DNA from 3 places in the Bacillus sp. ISL-46 genome. Region 1 is predicted to be linked to each of the others. Evidence: riboswitches for the same ligand, from Rfam matches in the RefSeq annotation. Region 1 holds a riboswitch; each other region holds the start of a gene.

Region 1 (5,833 bases):
CAGCAGTTCTTCTCAGGAAATTTGCTTGTTCATTCACTGACCATTTAGACCGTTTCATCGTCATATACCAATCGTTCATATTCAGATTCTTGAATATATCCAAGGGCAATGCCCTTATTAATTACATCTTTTATCATTCGGTAACGAATTTCTATTTTTTCTCCTTGAGCAGCTTTCATTACTGCGTGTAAATTTCGTCCGGATAAAAGTTCAAATACACTGGCGCGTTTCCATCTGCCATAGGAATAACAAATAGGTGAACATTCTCCTTCGCAAAAAGGGCAGGTAAGTTCAACCAACCTTTGGGCAGTTATGGCAATAAGTGTCTGCTCGACCTCTAACCAATTCACTCCAAACTCACGCAGGCGATAAACCGCTCCCTTCGCATCACGGGTATGCATCGTGGAAAGCACTAGATGGCCTGTTAATGCAGCCCTTACCGCAATCTTTGCCGTCTCAGCATCTCTAATTTCACCGACCATGATAATGTCAGGATCATGTCGAAGAATTGCCTTTAATCCGGCTGCATAGGTGACGCCTGCTTTTTCATTGACTTGGATCTGCAGGACTGAGTCATAGTTTTTTTCAATGGGATCTTCGAGTGTAATGACATTACGATGAAATAAGTGGGCGGTTTCATTTAAAAGGGAATAGAGAGTAGTCGTTTTTCCGCTGCCCGTCGGCCCGGTAAAAATTATTAATCCATGAGCGTGTTTGAGAAGGGCAAGTAGTTTTCGGGTCATTGCTGGGAAGAGTGAAAGTTGGTGAAAAGGAATTTGTTCTTGCTGTGGTAATAGCCGGATGACAAGGCTCTCTCTGTTATTAGAAGGGAGTGTGGAAAGCCTGAGCCCCATTAAATTTCCGTCAACTTCACAAAAAATGGATCCACTTTGTGGTCGTCTTCTTTCTCCGATATCCATATTGGCTGTGAATTTAAAATGTGAGATTAATCTGTCGCATTCGTCTTTTGGAAGGGATAATCGAGGAATTAACTTGTTGGTTAGTCGGATTTGGACGAGTGTGTCCCTCTTCCTTGGGATAATGTGAATATCTGTTGCCTGGTTTCGTGCAGCATCTGTAATGATTCGATTTGCTAAAATTTCTATCTCGCTAACAATAAGTACCACCGCCTTTTCATTTTTCTTTGGATAATATTCGACAAGGTTCCTCCTTATCCTTCTTTATTTTCAAAAATATTTTTAAGGGTGTCAGGCACCATGTGAAAATTTCACATGGTGCCTGACACCCTGTCCCTTATATTGCTTTTTCAGTTAGATAAAAGAGGCCGCCATTGATGAAGGATATGGAGATTTTTGGTTCGTACTGTTCCTGTAGAGCCATTTTTTCGGTTTCAAAGTTTTCATTTTCATCTTCAACATCTTCGTAAAAATGATTCAAGAGGCGTAAATCTTTATCCCAACGTTCTCGAGCATCTATTGCCCAAGAGTGGTCATCCTTCTCAATTATGGATGTAAGATAGGTTTCAACTCTCATCATCCCGCTTTGAGGTTTCACTAAAGGTGACAAAGTAAAGGAGTAATCAGGTATTTTTGGTGTTAACGGTATTTCAAGCAGTCTGTCATGGAAATCTTCAACCATTTTTCCGTTAATGAGTTGTAAGCCGATTGATTTGAAAATATCCCGCTTACGGTCACATTGATAGGAGATCTTAACATTCATACAAAGCCATGGTAGTAAAGGAGTTTGCTTGTTTTGATTCCGATGATTTTCATAAAGTCGGATATAGCTGGCTAAATTTTTCGCCGAAGTAAAAATTTGATGAAGCCGAGGTGAACCAAAATGAATGATTTCCCCCTTTATATTTTCAGGAGCGGCATCTTGGTTCGTAATAAATGTTAACTTCATCGGGTTTGGAATTCCGCCCGTTTTTTCTAAATAGTGCCAGTAAAAAGGCCGATTCATTAATTCCTTATCAAGTTCAACTGTTAATTGAACAGTCAAATAGCCTGGGCTATTCGCCACAATTGCACAGTCATTAGCCTGAAAATAGTTCAATAAAAAGTTATGAATTTCCTGCTGCTGCATGTGAATCTCCCTTCTTCATGTCCTGAGCAAATTCAATCATTGATGATAAATTTTCCATTTTAATTCGCATTTCGCCTTCGGATGAGGATTGTCCAAAAATATCGATTAAATGGTCTTCTATATTGCCAAATTCCAACTTTGTTAATATATCGTCAAGTTCACCAATTACTTTTTCAAATAAATGTATTTTCTCATAAAGAAGCTTCAAAATATGTTCTTCGACAGTATTTTTTATCGCAAAATTATAAATCATGACATCCTTTTCCTGGCCCAGACGATGGATACGACCAATTCGTTGTTCGAGCCTCATTGGATTCCATGGCAAATCAAAGTTAATTATATGATTACAAAATTGAAGGTTAATACCTTCACCGCCTGCTTCAGTTGCAATAAGGACTTGAGCGTGCTTTTGGAATAATTCTCTCATCCAGTCCTTTTTTCCACGCTTAAAGCCGCCCCGAAAAGGGACAGATGAAATTCCATGCTGTTTTAAATACCATTGGAGGTACATTTGTGTTGCACGGTATTCTGTAAAAATAATCACTTTATCATTTACTTTTTGAATTAATTCTAATGCTTTTTCCGCTTTTGAATTCTTCTGGACAGCTTCGACTTTTGTTATTAAATACTGAATTTGTTCTTCGAAAGCTGGGGTTGGATTTTCCTTTTTTTGCAGCATGTTTTTTAATGTATAAAAAACTGCTTCTCTACTGCTGCATGCCTCACGCTGTAATGTCATTACGGAGAATGAACTTGCCTGTGCCCAATTCCCCTCATTTTTTAATTCAGTAATTGACTCATAAAGATCTTTCTCCTCTTGAGTGCATTCAATCGGAATGGTTTCCACATGCCTTTTCGTCCACTCAATGCCTGTATCTGCCCGCCGGTTCCGAATCATAACCTTGTTTACTAATTCTTTTAAATGCTCATCATCATTTAATGAACGTGCATCTCGTTTGTATTTTTCAAAGAATGTCGTTTCGCTGCCTAAATGTCCTGGTTTTAATAATGAAACCAGATTAAAAATTTCCTCGATACGGTTCTGAATGGGTGTTGCCGTCAATAGTAAACAAAATTTCTTTTTCAGATTTTGGACAAATTCGTAGTTTTTTGTTTTGTTATTTTTAAGTTTATGGGCTTCATCAATGATAATTAGGTCATAGTCCTGCTTGAAAATGATGTCTCGGTGTGGATTCCGTTTGGCCGTATCAATCGACGACACGACGACATCACATTGTTCCCATACATAACTTTTTCTTTGTGAAATGGCTGGAATGAAAAATTTGCTATTCAACTCCATCGACCATTGAGTAACTAACGATGCAGGGACAAGAATTAATACCTTTTTCACCAATCCGCGAATCATATATTCTTTTAGAATAAGCCCGGCCTCAATCGTTTTTCCGAGTCCTACTTCATCGGCAAGGATGGCTTTCCCATTCATGTTTTCAATTACTTGTTTTGCTGTTTCAAGCTGGTGAGGAAGTGGGGTTAGATTGGGTAAATGGCTTGGTGCCAATAAACCCTTGAAATCTGGAATGACGAGATGTTTTTCAACTCCAATTGCTAGTTTAAAAAGTTCCCAATTCCCCCATGGACCATCGTTTTCAATTCTATGTAAAAAATCATCCTTCCAGGAGGAATCAAATTCAATTTCGATCGACATGGTTCCAGCTCCTTTTTGTTCAATTTCCAGCTTTATTCTTTTCTAATAAAGTTATTGCTCAATGTATTATTTTAATGTTAGGATGATAATAGCTTTGAATGTTTTAAATATTTTAATAAAGTAATTTATTTTATAAGTATAATTAGTATGACCAATTTGGATAATATTATAATGCGAATGATTATAAGGGGAGAGACTACTTATGTAGCGCCGAAGGAGCAAGCAGAAATGTGAATCTCTCAGGCAAAAGAACTCTTGTAGGACGCAGCTCTGGAGAGCGCTGCTAGCTTTAAGCAGCCACCAAAGGGGAAAGCCTTTCTAGGTAAACTTTCAGGTGCAAGGACAGAGACCTTCTTACGTTTCATAGGAGGTTTCTGTCCTTTTTTAAATTTTCCAAGGAATAATTTGTGCCAAAGATTGAAGGGGGATTAAGAATGTCTGATTTAAAACGAACTCCACTTTTTGATGTGTATAAAGAATGGGGTGGAAAAACTATTGATTTTGGTGGTTGGGCACTGCCGGTCCAATTCTCTAGCATTAAAGAAGAGCATGAAGCTGTTCGCTCTTGTGCAGGATTATTTGATGTTTCCCATATGGGTGAAGTAGAAGTAAAAGGCACTAATAGCTTAGCATTTTTACAAAAAATGCTGACTAATGACATTTCAAAAGTAAAAAATGGAGGTGCCCAGTACACCGCCATGTGTTATGAAAATGGCGGTACAGTTGATGACCTGCTTGTATATAAAATTGAAGACAATCATTACCTTTTAGTAGTAAACGCATCAAATATTGAAAAAGATTACAAATGGCTTGAAGACCATTTAACTGGTGATGTCTCTTTAGAAAACTTATCGGAAAAAACAGCACAGCTGGCTATCCAGGGACCACTTGCGGAAAAAGTATTGCAAAAGCTTGCGGGAGATAATGATTTAAGCCAAATTGGCTTTTTCAAATTCCAACAAGATGTAATCCTAAATGGGAAAAAGGCACTGGTATCAAGAACTGGTTATACTGGTGAAGATGGCTTTGAAGTGTATTGCGATGCAGAAGATGTTGTGGACCTTTGGAGAGAAATTTTAACTGCAGGTAAAGAAGATGGAGTAATCCCATGTGGATTAGGGTCACGCGACACACTTCGCTTTGAAGCAGTTTTAGCGCTTTATGGTCAAGAACTATCTCCAGAAATTTCACCACTTGAAGCTGGAATTGGCTTCGCTGTGAAATTAAACAAAGAAGATGACTTTATCGGGAAACAAGCGTTAATCCAACAAAAAGAAAAGGGTTTAACAAGAAAATTGGTTGGAATCGAAATGATTGATCGTGGGATTCCACGTCATGGCTACCCTGTTTATAAAGATGATCAGTTAATTGGTGAGGTTACAACTGGAACGCAATCACCCACGTTAAAGAGGAATATTGGTCTTGCCCTAATCAATGCAGAATTTGCGGGTCTTGAATCCGAAGTTGAAGTTGAAATTCGCGGCAAACGTTTAAAAGCTACTGTAGTTCCAACACCTTTTTATAAAAAAGAAAAGAAATAACAGAAGGGAGTTAGGTTTATGAAACATCGCTATTTACCTATGACTGAACAAGATAAGAAGACTATGCTTGAGGCAATTGGTGTTTCCTCTATTGATGAACTGTTTAGCGATATCCCTGAGAAAGTAAGATTTAAGGGTGAGTACAATATAAAAGCGGCAAAGTCTGAAACAGCCTTAATGAAAGAGCTTTTTAAGATGGCAAGTCGGAACGCTGACCTGAAAAGAAACGTATCTTTTATAGGTGCAGGTGTTTATGACCATTACATGCCTGTAATTGTCGACCATGTTATTTCTAGATCAGAATTTTATACAGCTTATACACCTTATCAACCAGAAATTTCACAAGGTGAACTTCAAGCTATCTTTGAATTCCAAACAATGATTTGTGAGTTAACTGGAATGGATGTTGCCAACTCATCGATGTATGATGGCGGAACTGCACTTGCTGAAGCAGCGATGCTTAGTGCAGGCCATACCAAACGAAAAACAATAGTTGTATCCAGTGCTGTACATCCAGAATCACGTGATGTTCTTAAAACTTATGCAAAGGGTCAGTACCTCAATGTGATTGAAGTACCAG
Region 2 (5,833 bases), on a different contig from region 1:
AACCGCCTCAATCTGCTTATTACGGATGACCACTTTTAATGGTGTTCCCACTTCTGCATGTTCTGCGGATATTAGTGCAAGGCCTATGCTTTTCTTTAAAGATGGTGATTGGGTTCCTGATGTAACAACACCAATTGCCTCTCCACCTTCTGAAACTACTTGATAACCGTGGCGTGGAATCCCCCGGCCTGTTACCTCAATTCCTACTAATTTTCGTTTTAATCCGGCTTCTTTTTGTGCTGAAAGTGCGGATTTACCGATAAAATCACTTTCTTTTTTCGTTTTTACGGCAAAGCCGATTCCAGCTTCAAGGGGACTAATATCACTTAATAGCTCTTGACCATAGAGTGCAAGACGTGCTTCTAAACGAAGCGTGTCACGTGCACCGAGGCCACATGGTTTTAAGCCATCATCACTTCCTACTTCTAAAAGCTTTACCCAAAGTGCTTCGACTTGTGCAGCATCTAAATAAAGCTCAAAACCATCTTCTCCTGTATAACCTGTACGAGATACGAGCACATCTGTAATCCCGTCCAGGTTGACATGTTGAGCAAATTTAAATGGGCCAATTTCTGATAGATTTGCTTCCGTTAACTTTTGTAAAATACCTTCAGCCTTTGGACCTTGGATGGCAAGCTGTGCAATGTCATTCGAAATATTTTGGAGCGTCACATCTCCTTTTACATGCTGCTTCATCCATTCATAATCTTTCTCAATATTTCCGGCATTAATGACGAGTAAATATTTTTCATCCGCTAATTTGTACACTAATAAATCATCGACTGTTCCGCCGTCTGGATAGCACATTGCTGTGTACTGTGCTTGATCGATACTAAGCTTTGTTACATCGTTAGTGACAAGGTAGTTAATGTAACTCTCTGCATCTTTGCCTTCAACAAGCACTTCACCCATATGTGAGACATCAAAAAGACCTGCTTTTGTTCGAACCACCTCATGCTCATCTAAAATGCTGGAAAATTGTACTGGCAATGCCCAGCCTCCAAAATCAATGACCTTCGCACCTGATTTTCCATAAATTTCAAAAAGTGGTGTTTGCTTTAATGCTATTTCTGTCCCCATTGATAGACCCCCTACTTATGATTTCCTACAAAATAGTCGTTCCTTCACCTGTTTACCTGTTTCTGTCGTTGCTAGACCTCCAAGCGCTGTTTCCCGAAGTGTCCGAGGCATATCTTTTCCAACCCTATACATCGCTTCAATTACTTCATCACACGGAATGCGACTTTCAATCCCAGCAAGAGACATATCAGCCGCTGAAAATGCGATGGAGGTTCCAATCACATTTCGCTTTATGCAAGGCACTTCAACAAGACCTGCTACTGGATCACAAACTAAACCCAAGAGTGACTTCATGGCAATGGCCGTCGCATTCACTGCTTGCTGTGGCGTGCCCCCTTTTAACTCAACGATTGTTCCTGCGGCCATGGCTGTTGCGGATCCTACCTCTGCTTGGCAGCCTCCAGCCGCCCCCGAAATGAATGAACGATTTGCAATGACAAACCCGAGCATACTTGCTGTGAACAACCCCATGACTAAATCTTTATAGGGTGTGCCATCATTTTTATGAAGCGAAAACAATACACCAGGCAAAATACCGGCTGCCCCAGCAGTTGGCGTGGCTACAATAACCCCCATCCGTGCATTGCTTTCAGAAGTTGCCAATGAAAAGCTCATTGCATTGCTTACATAACTACCTGACAGAGATTTACCTTGATGTACGTAATCATACATTTTCACGGCATCCCCGCCAGAAATTCCACTCGGTGCGGTTGAGGCATCTTTTATACCGCTATCAACGGCTTCTTTCATTTTGATCAATCGCTCTTCCATCATGCTAATAATGGTTTCTTGGTCTCTTCCTGATTTTTCTGTTTCCATCATCAACATGATTTCACCAATGGTTTTTTGTTCTCTTTCACAAGCTTCAATCAGCTCTTTCATGGACTGTATCTTCATTAAATTGCCTCCATAAGTACTTTCCCTCTTGGTTGATAAGAACTAGCAAGGACTGTAAAGTCATCGCCTGCACTTAAACGAATATCTACCATCTTCTCGTTAATCATAAAGATTTTTGATAAGCCTCCACCAAGTGATGCACCGCCAACCTTTACAACACGATCTTCGTATTTCACTGTCACGATTGTTGTATTTGGGTGGTCATAGTAGTCACAGATATCTTCAAATTCGAAATTGTACTGCATGCCAACCTCTTTTGCCCACTCCAATGAATGTTTAATGCGTGTATCATCGGTATCCATCCCAAGCAATCCGCCAAGAAGTGCTTTATCTGTTCCATGTCCTTGATAAGTTTCAGCAAAGGAATCATAAAATACAATATTGACCTCTTGTGGACAATCTCCTAACAGTTCATAAATAAATTTCCCGATAGATACGACACCTGCTGTATGAGAACTCGACGGTCCCACCATAATCGGGCCAATAATGTCAAAACAACTCTGAAATTCCATCCTCATACCCCTTTCTTATACTGTGATTGCCTGTTGAAATAACGGATAGACGCCACAAATTGCTTTGGTTGTTTCTTTTGCTTTCTCAAGTACGACTTTGTCCCCTTTGCTCTTCAAAACAGCTGCGATAACTTTCCCGATTTTCACCATATCATCCTGTTTCATACCTCGTGTCGTTAAAGCCGCTGTTCCCATGCGAATACCGCTCGTAACAAACGGCTTTTCTGGATCAAATGGAATCGTATTTTTATTTACAGTAATGCCCGCTTCTTCTAATAATTTTTCTGCTTCTTTTCCAGTTAAATTCCACGGACGTAAATCTAAAAGGACGATATGATTATCCGTTCCACCAGAAACAAGGGCTGCACCTTCATTTTTTAATGTTTTGCCTAGTGTGTCGGCATTTAGAATGATTTGTTTCGCATATTCCTTAAAGCTTGGCTGCAATGCTTCATTGAATGCAACCGCCTTAGCTGCAATAATATGCATTAACGGGCCGCCTTGAATCCCTGGGAACACCGATTTATTAATGGCTTTTATCATCTCTTCATCATTTGTTAAAATAATGCCGCCGCGCGGTCCTCGGAGCGTCTTATGCGTAGTGCTCGTTACAACATCTGCGTATGGAACCGGCGATGGATGAAGACCAGCTGCAACAAGTCCCGCAATATGCGCCATATCTACCATGAATTTTGCGCCAACTTGATCAGCAATTTGTCTAAACCGTGCAAAATCAATCGTTCTAGTGTAAGCACTTGTACCTGCAATGATCAATTTCGGTTTTTCTTTATTCGCGATCGCTTCCAGTTCATCATAATCAATCAATTGAGTATCTTCTCTCACACCATAGGAGACTACCTCAAACCATTTTCCTGAAACACTAACAGGACTTCCGTGCGTTAAGTGTCCGCCATGTGAGAGGTTCATCCCCATCACTTTATCACCAGGTTGAAGCAGAGCGAAAAATACAGCAAAATTTGCTTGTGCACCTGAGTGAGGCTGAACATTGGCATATTTAGCACCAAACAGCTGAGTTAGGCGGTCAATCGCTATTTGTTCTGCCACATCGACAAATTCACATCCGCCATAGTAACGCTTCCCTGGATAGCCTTCTGCATATTTATTCGTCATCACACTTCCCATTGCTTCTAAAACATCTTGGCTTACGAAGTTTTCAGATGCGATCAACTCCAATGTTTGATGCTGACGATGCTGCTCTTTCCGAATTGCTTCAAAAATAGTTGAATCATTTTGTTGTAAACTCATCCCGTTTCCCCCTTGATTCGTTGTTTTAGCTACCTCTATCTGTGTTTAACCTCGGATTTTATCTGTTCATTCTCAAGATAAAATCTGAAGCGAAACATACTTTTTTGCACGCAAAAAAGGACAGAAAAGGGTAGCACATGGCTTACTTCTACCCTTCTCTGTCCTTTTACCTGAGAGTTTAAGTTCGATTAAGAACCTTCCCCTTTGGTGGCAAATACTTTATCTGCGCTCTCCAGAGTTGCGTCCAATTGTGGTTCCATCTACCTGAGAGATTTGTTCCAAGGGTCTTTTTGGAACTTGCTCCTTCGGTGGCGTGTAAACTTGCACTCTCCCACAACCATCTTCCGCTTATTTATTTTTATTATTTTCAGAATAATAGTAAATGCAATCTAAGTCAAGCTTTTTTGAAAGCGGAAACATTATTTATTAATAAAAGTTATTTTTTTGGGTTGCCACTTAATTTTCTGCTACTTTTTGTTGATTCTCCTGATCCGCATAATTCTCCCGATCCGCATAATCCGCCTTCTTTATCAACATCTTATAAATCGCAATCAGCATGATAAACCAGACAGGTGTTACGAATAAGGCAACACGAGTGTCTTCCGCAAGTGCAAGTACGACAAGCACGAACGCTAGGAAGGCAAGGATTAAGTAATTGGAAAATGGATAAAGCGGCAATTTAAATTTGTTCACTTTCGCTAGATCTGGTCTGGTTTTGCGGTATTTCAAATGACTGACGACAGTAATACCCCAAATAAAGATGAAACATACTGTAGAAATACTTGTAATCAGCGTAAATACTCCTTCTGGCATTACATAGTTCAACACAATGGCAATTAAAATAACAACAGTGGAAAAGAACAATGCATTGGAAGGTACCTGACGAGAAGTAAGTTTTGCAAATGGTACAGGTGCATTTTTATCTCTGGCAAGTGAGTATACCATCCGGCTTGTACTGAAAATGGCGCTGTTACATGCCGATGCTGCAGATGTTAGAACGACAAAATTGACGATACCAGCAGCTGCAGCGATACCAACCGCCACGAATACTTGAACGAATGGGCTTTTCGCTGGATTGATGGCGTTCCACGGATAAATACTCATAATGACAATAAGGGCGCCAATGTAGAAAATTAATACCCGAATAGGAATATTATTGATTGCTTTTGGGATAACTTTTTCCGGGTCTTCTGTTTCACCAGCAGTAAGTCCTACAAGTTCAATGCCAACAAACGCAAACACCACCATCTGGAATGAGAGAATAAAGCCATTTATGCCATTTGGGAACATGCCGCCGTGACTCCATAGATTCGTGAAACTGGATGCGCCTGAATTTGTGGAAAAGCCTTTAATAATCATGAAAATCCCGATAACAATTAATGCAAGAATCGCAATAACTTTAATTAATGCGAACCAGAATTCCATTTCGCCAAAAAGCTTTACGGTTGCAAGGTTCATGATTAGCAAAACGACTAGTGCAATTAATCCTGGCATCCATTGTGGTACATTTGGAAACCAAAACTGAGTATAGAGACCAACTGCTGTTAAATCGGCCATAGCGATTGAAATCCAGCAAAACCAGTAGGTCCAGCCAGTAATAAATGCTGCCATATTACCTAAATAGTCTCTAACAAAGTCAACAAAAGAATGATATTTCAAATTGGATAAAAGCAGTTCTCCAAGTGCACGCATGATTAAAAAGCAAATGACACCTGTAATCAAGTAAGCAAATAAAATCGATGGACCTGCTAAATGAATAGATCTACCTGCTCCAAGAAATAATCCTGTTCCGATAGCCCCGCCAATAGCGATAAGTTGAACGTGCCTGTTTTTTAAACCTCTCGACAATGTTTGTTCCTGCATATGAATTCCCTCTTTCTACTTTTTGAGAATGTTTAATATTTTATTAGTCAATTCGGCAGAAATAAGCGCTTACATTTTTCTGAAAATTATACTCAACAGGACAATCATGATGTGCACTCTCCAATTATTAGTTTTGTGTTTACCTCCTCCTTTTTTTGTTTATTACTATTTTTCTCCACAAAAAAAGGACAGAGAAAAATAGGCGTTCCCCATTT
Region 3 (5,833 bases), on a different contig from region 1:
TCTTTTTGAAGTACAGGAAGCAGCCGATATAGTTGCTTCTGCTTCTCATGAGGAATTAAATATGATCTTTGGTTCGGTCATTAACGAAAACTTAGATGAAGAAATTATCGTAACTGTCTTTGCCACTGGATTCACTGAGCATGTCATTGGTCATAAGAAGCAAATAAGAAGAATAAACATCAAAATAGTGTGGGGATTTCTTACTGGGAGGAATAAACATGAACGATGTCTTTGCGAGAACAGCAAAATTTGAACACCGTTTTTGGCTCCAAATATTAGGTGATCATTCGAGGCTTATTTTCGAAGCTCTTGCACCCGTTCAAAAAGAGGAAATTGAGAAGGCATCATCTTTTATTCGAGTTTTTGACAAACTTCTGGAGCGTGCAAATTCCTCAGATTTAGTGCCATTAACAATTGAAGCTGAAACAGAGGTTATAAGATTACGGGAATTTAAATTGGACTTATTAAGAAAACATCTGATAGGGAAAATAAAAATTCACCTTTCGCCAACCTTTATTAATCATATGGTCAATGAATTAGAGGAATACTTAAGAATTTTAATACACCTAAAAGCAGGGGAAGCTCCTCCTGTTTACCATGAACTACATCATCATCTTTTATGGTTATTAGATGCTGCGGGTCATTCAGAGGCAATTTCCTCTAATTTAGATAGTGTTGAAAAGAAACTCATTGAGAAAAGTAATACATTTAGGAAGAACTTTGAAGATTTTTACCTGAAATCAGTTGAACTAGCAGGATATTTAAGAACTAATTTGACCTCGTTCCCTGCTTTGTTAAAAATGAATTCAGACAGCCAGTTAGAAATAAAATTATTTCAAAATTTTCTACATGAAATAGAAGAACTCAGACTAAGTAAGCAAGCATTAGGAACATTCGCCCCCCTAATGGCGGATCATATGTACCGTGAAGAATGTTATTATCTTATGAAATTAGCAGAATCGGCAAATCTTGACTCACCCAATTGTGATCCTGCTAAACCTCGACTTAAGGAATATTTTAATGAGAAATAAAAGGGAAACACAACCACAACCAATGATCGGTCAAGCATGGACTGGTAGACATGTGATCTTGCTTCACTGTACAAACAATAATCAATTAATAAATCTTTATAAAAGTTTCCATGCTCCGTTTGAGCCTCCACGTCAAAATTGTGCAGAAACTTTGTCGCAATTACTGAGTATCGGATATCGTGTTATGGCGATTACGCCCATATCAGCAAATCATATTCAATATTTTTTGGTACTAGGAGATTAAAGATGCAGAATCCACGAATGCGATAAAAATGAACCCAATCCTTTGCAGTGGGTTCATTTTTTGTTTCTCCATTAATCTAGATTCTCCGAAATTAATTATTGACAAAGTGATTGAATACTACTAAAATTAGAAATTATTTAACAATAATTTAGTTTGTGAGATAAGAAGTAATAATGCATAACTTTTTTTAGCGGGGGATTTTGAACCATTTGTTCTTCTACATAAATTAAATACTAAGCAAGCTATGATTGCTATGGATCAAACTATAGCAGGAGCAGCTTCTGGAGAGACCGCAGGAAATCTGCGGCGCCGAAGGGTTCACAATCTCAGGCAAAAGGACAGAAGAGTACGAGTTTTATTTGTTATTCTGACAAAAGAGTAATGGATATTATTTGTTATTCTTATGACCGAAGAGATTGGAGAAATTCCAATCTCTTTTTTCATGGAGTTTAACCATTTGTTCATATCTTCACAAAGTGAACAAAGGAAATTATTACTAATGAGGGGGCAAATGAAGTGGTACAACAAGAATTAAAACGAGATTTAAAAAATCGGCACGTACAACTGATTGCGATTGGAGGTACGATTGGTACAGGTTTATTCCTAGGTTCAGGAAAAGCCATTCAGTTAGCAGGTCCATCTATCATTATTGCATACTTAATCGTGGGTATCGCATGTTTTTTTGTAATGAGGGCATTAGGAGAGCTTCTTTTATCAAATAAGGGCTATCAATCATTTACGGACTTCGCCGAGGATTATATTGGACCGTGGGCTGGTTATGTAACTGGATGGACGTATTGGTTTTGTTGGATTATGACAGCAATGGCTGATATTATTGCTGTTGGTGTATATGTACAATATTGGTTCGATATCCCACAATGGATGCCTGCTATAGTCTGTTTAATTCTATTATTGGGACTAAATTTATTAACAGTAAAGCTATTTGGAGAATTAGAGTTTTGGTTTGCTTTAATTAAAGTGATCACCATTCTTGCTTTAATCATCATAGGGGTCATTTTGTTAATTATTGGATTTCAAACAGATTCAGGAACGGTTACAGTAAAAAATCTATGGAGCCATGGTGGTCTTTTCCCAAATGGAATATCAGGTTTCTTACTTTCTTTTCAAATGGTTGTATTTGCATTTGTAGGTGTTGAATTAGTAGGTGTATCAGCAGCCGAAACATCCAATCCACAAAAAAATATCCCATCTGCAATAAATAAAATACCTTTAAGAATACTGTTTTTCTATGTGGGAGCCCTTATTATCCTTTTATGCATCAATCCATGGACGCAACTGAATGCAGGAAACAGTCCTTTTGTAAAAACGTTTAGTTTAGTTGGTATTCCGATTGCTGCAGGAATTATTAATTTTGTCGTCTTAACATCAGCTGCGTCTGCCTGTAACAGTGGATTGTTTTCAACGAGCCGCATATTATTTAATTTAAGTAATCATCAACAGGGACCAGCGAATTTTGCTAAATTAAATAAAAATCATGTACCGAGTAACGCATTATTTATATCTGCACTTGTTCTTTCCGTCGGAGCTCTTTTAAGTAAGCTGATTCCAGAACAAGCCTTTGGTATCGTGACAACGATTAGTGCGATTTGTTTTATTTGGGTTTGGAGCATTATCTTAATTTGTCATCTGCGATATAAGAAATCACGCCCCGATTTACATGAAAAGTCGATTTTTAAAGCACCGTTTACACCATTTATTAATTATCTTGTTCTCACGTTATTTGCATTTATTCTCATTATTATGCTATTTGCAGAATCAACTCGTGTCGCTTTATTAATGACACCATTATGGTTCATTCTTTTATTCATAGTGTATTCATTTAAAAGGACAAAGGGAAAAAATATTAGAATATCTGCGTAAAGTAGAATTCTTGCAATATAATAAAAATATTGTCACATGATATGTATCGTGTTACTATTAGATGAAATTAAATTCCTTTAATTTGGTCCAGAGAGGCCAAAAAGGCAAAAGTAAACTTCATTATACTAATTATGTATATGAATGCCCTTTTGTCCTTTGGATGAAAGGGCATTTTATTTTTGCCCATTATCTTTTAATCAAAGTCCTGTGAGGCTTGAAAGGAGAACGACAAAAATGGATTATCGTAAAAAAACAGTAGTTGCATCAGTAGCAGGTTTAACATTAGAGGGCATGGATATCATGTTTATCTCCTTTGCGATGTCGATGATTATTGCAGAGTTTCATATTGACATGGTTGCTGGAGGTCTTATTTCTTCGATTACCAATTTAGGTATGCTCGCTGGAGGAATCATTTTCGGTATCTTAGCAGATAAATTTGGGAGAGTTAAAATATTTACCTATACGATTCTACTATTTGCTATCGGAACGGCGTTAACTGGTTTAGCCGTAAATATTGGACAAGTATACATCTTTAGGTTTATTGCCGGCTTAGGCGCAGGTGGGGAATACGGAATTGGTATGGCGCTTGTGGCTGAAGCATGGCCAAAGAATAAACAAGGACGCGCTTCTTCTTATGTTAGCATCGGTGCACAATACGGTGTGATTCTGGCTGCTCTTCTTAGTGCCATGATCCTGCCTGCTGGGGGATGGAGAGGATTGTTTTTCATCGGATTGGTTCCGGTTATATTCGCCTTTATCGTCCGAAAAAAATTAGACGAATCACCCGTGTGGCTTGCATCACAAAAGAAAAAACAACTTGTGCCAAAGCAAGGGAATTTAAAGCAATTGTTTGCTACTCCAAGAACTTCAGTTACGACGATTGCTTTAGCTATTATGGCAACGGTCCAAATTGCAGGTTATAATGGCTTGATGATTTGGCTGCCATCCATGCTTCAACAATCCCAGGGATTATCAGTTTCAAACTCGGCTCTTTGGACGATTAGTACAGCTGCGGGAATGATTGCAGGTATGTTAACTTTTGGACAGTTTATGGATCGACTTGGAATGAAGCGGTCATTCGGAATCTTCTTATTCGCTTCCGCAATCGCAGTCTTTTTATACTCCTTTGCGTCAGGAAGTGCGGGTCTTTTAATCGGCGGTGCGATTGTAGGATTCTTCTCGAATGGAATGTTTGCTGGTTACGGTGCATTAATAAGCAATTACTATCCAGTAGAAATTCGCAGTACAGCAACCAATACTATCTTTAACTTCGGTAGAGCATTAGGGGGATTATCTCCTATTTTAGTAGGATATATCCTGCAGCATGCTAATGTTACGATTGCAATGGGATATCTTGCTGTACTCTACTGTATCTCCTTTATAGCAATGGTTAGTTTGAAAAAAAGAAAAGATAATCAAGATCAAAACATTACTTTATCTAAAGCAGTGTGAATTGACTCTTATAGCATCTTCATAAAATAATAAAATCTAAACTAAATTGAGGCTGCAAATCAAATTGGATTTGTGCCTCTTTTTTATGGAGATTGTTCGCTAATTTTTCCTGATTCTTTAATTCTAAGGCCTCTTTTTCGTGATAAATAGTATTGTTGGTGTCATTATAACGTCCCCAAACATACACTCTTCTTAAAGATGGGTTGGAAATTAGACGTTGAGGAGAGGACAAATTGAACTTCGAGATGCAAAAAGCGAATATGTTGGCTGAAAATATCAAGGGTTTTATAAAATATGTTCAGAAAAGCCATGAAAATAAAAACAGCTTTAGGTTTAATCCGGATAAATTGTTTCAAATAAAACTCCTGATTGAGGAGTTTAAGTTTCAAATACTTGCAGATGAACTTTTAAGAATCAATAAGTTTTCTTGGGATGAAAAGTACACGTATTATTTAGTTGATCAATTTATAGAAGGAATCGAGATTATTGATGAATACATCCATAATAACTACAATGATTTATTTCTCTTAACGGCTAGAGTTTACACATTAAAGGATCTCAGTCAATCATTTAGCAGGCAGGGAAAACTGTATCATTGGTCCTAAGATTTCCTTTTTTTAACTAAGGCATTGGTATTAATAAAGCCAATGCCTTTTCATTTCGTCAAATAGGAATTAATGTAACCATACCCGTACAAAATACAGGAACAAAAGTGAAGGGTATTTATGCTATTATTATTTGATTATAAGAATTTTCAGGAAATAGGTTGACACATTCGGACAAACCATGATATAAACACAATAAGAAATTTTTAGTAATTAAAAGCATAAAAGTATGAAATAATATGAGAAAAGTGGAATAAACAGGGGGAAATGACGATCATGGAAACTCGTAGCAAAATTTTAGACTGTACCATTCGTGATGGAGGATTAGTTAACAATTGGGATTTCAGTGTCGAATTTGTTCAAGACTTGTATAACGGCCTAAGTGAAGCGGGTGTTGAATACATGGAGATTGGCTATAAAAATTCTCCAAAGCTTCTTAAAGCGACTGAGCCCAATCCATGGCGATTTCTTGATGATAACTTCCTGAAAGAAATTATCCCTGTCAAAAAGTTCACGAAGCTATCGGCTTTAGTCGATATTGGGCGTGTAGATCCCAATGATATTCTACCTCGTGAACAAAGTGTTTTAGATATGATTCGAGTAGCGTGCTATATCCGTGA

What was found. A riboswitch is a leader RNA that binds a small molecule or an ion and turns the genes downstream of it on or off. The one in region 1 is predicted to bind glycine.
Region 2: it holds a riboswitch for glycine, as region 1 does, so the genes downstream of both, glyA (serine hydroxymethyltransferase) here and gcvT (glycine cleavage system aminomethyltransferase GcvT) in region 1, are expected to answer to the same signal.
Region 3: it holds a riboswitch for glycine, as region 1 does, so the genes downstream of both, J7E67_RS09040 (amino acid permease) here and gcvT (glycine cleavage system aminomethyltransferase GcvT) in region 1, are expected to answer to the same signal.

The regions. Positions count from the first base shown of each region.
Region 1 is NZ_JAGGQR010000068.1:4,417-10,249, forward strand. It holds gene comGB (competence type IV pilus assembly protein ComGB) at 1-64, opposite strand, end outside; gene comGA (competence type IV pilus ATPase ComGA) at 45-1,127, opposite strand; gene J7E67_RS26625 (YqhG family protein) at 1,255-2,046, opposite strand; gene J7E67_RS26630 (DEAD/DEAH box helicase) at 2,024-3,712, opposite strand; glycine riboswitch at 3,890-3,977, shown strand; glycine riboswitch at 3,981-4,060, shown strand; gene gcvT (glycine cleavage system aminomethyltransferase GcvT) at 4,147-5,253, shown strand; gene gcvPA (aminomethyl-transferring glycine dehydrogenase subunit GcvPA) at 5,272-5,833, shown strand, end outside.
Region 2 is NZ_JAGGQR010000021.1:47,863-53,695, forward strand. It holds gene gcvT (glycine cleavage system aminomethyltransferase GcvT) at 1-1,080, opposite strand, end outside; gene sdaAA (L-serine ammonia-lyase, iron-sulfur-dependent, subunit alpha) at 1,096-1,977, opposite strand; gene J7E67_RS13630 (serine dehydratase beta chain) at 1,977-2,489, opposite strand; gene glyA (serine hydroxymethyltransferase) at 2,505-3,755, opposite strand; glycine riboswitch at 3,997-4,099, opposite strand; gene J7E67_RS13640 (amino acid permease) at 4,212-5,618, opposite strand.
Region 3 is NZ_JAGGQR010000014.1:200,716-206,548, forward strand. It holds partial or broken gene J7E67_RS09030 (cell division protein FtsZ) at 1-139, shown strand, start outside; gene J7E67_RS09035 (DUF2935 domain-containing protein) at 219-1,031, shown strand; glycine riboswitch at 1,547-1,627, shown strand; gene J7E67_RS09040 (amino acid permease) at 1,792-3,156, shown strand; gene J7E67_RS09045 (MFS transporter) at 3,391-4,608, shown strand; gene J7E67_RS09050 (hypothetical protein) at 4,842-5,213, shown strand; gene J7E67_RS09055 (aldolase catalytic domain-containing protein) at 5,490-5,833, shown strand, end outside.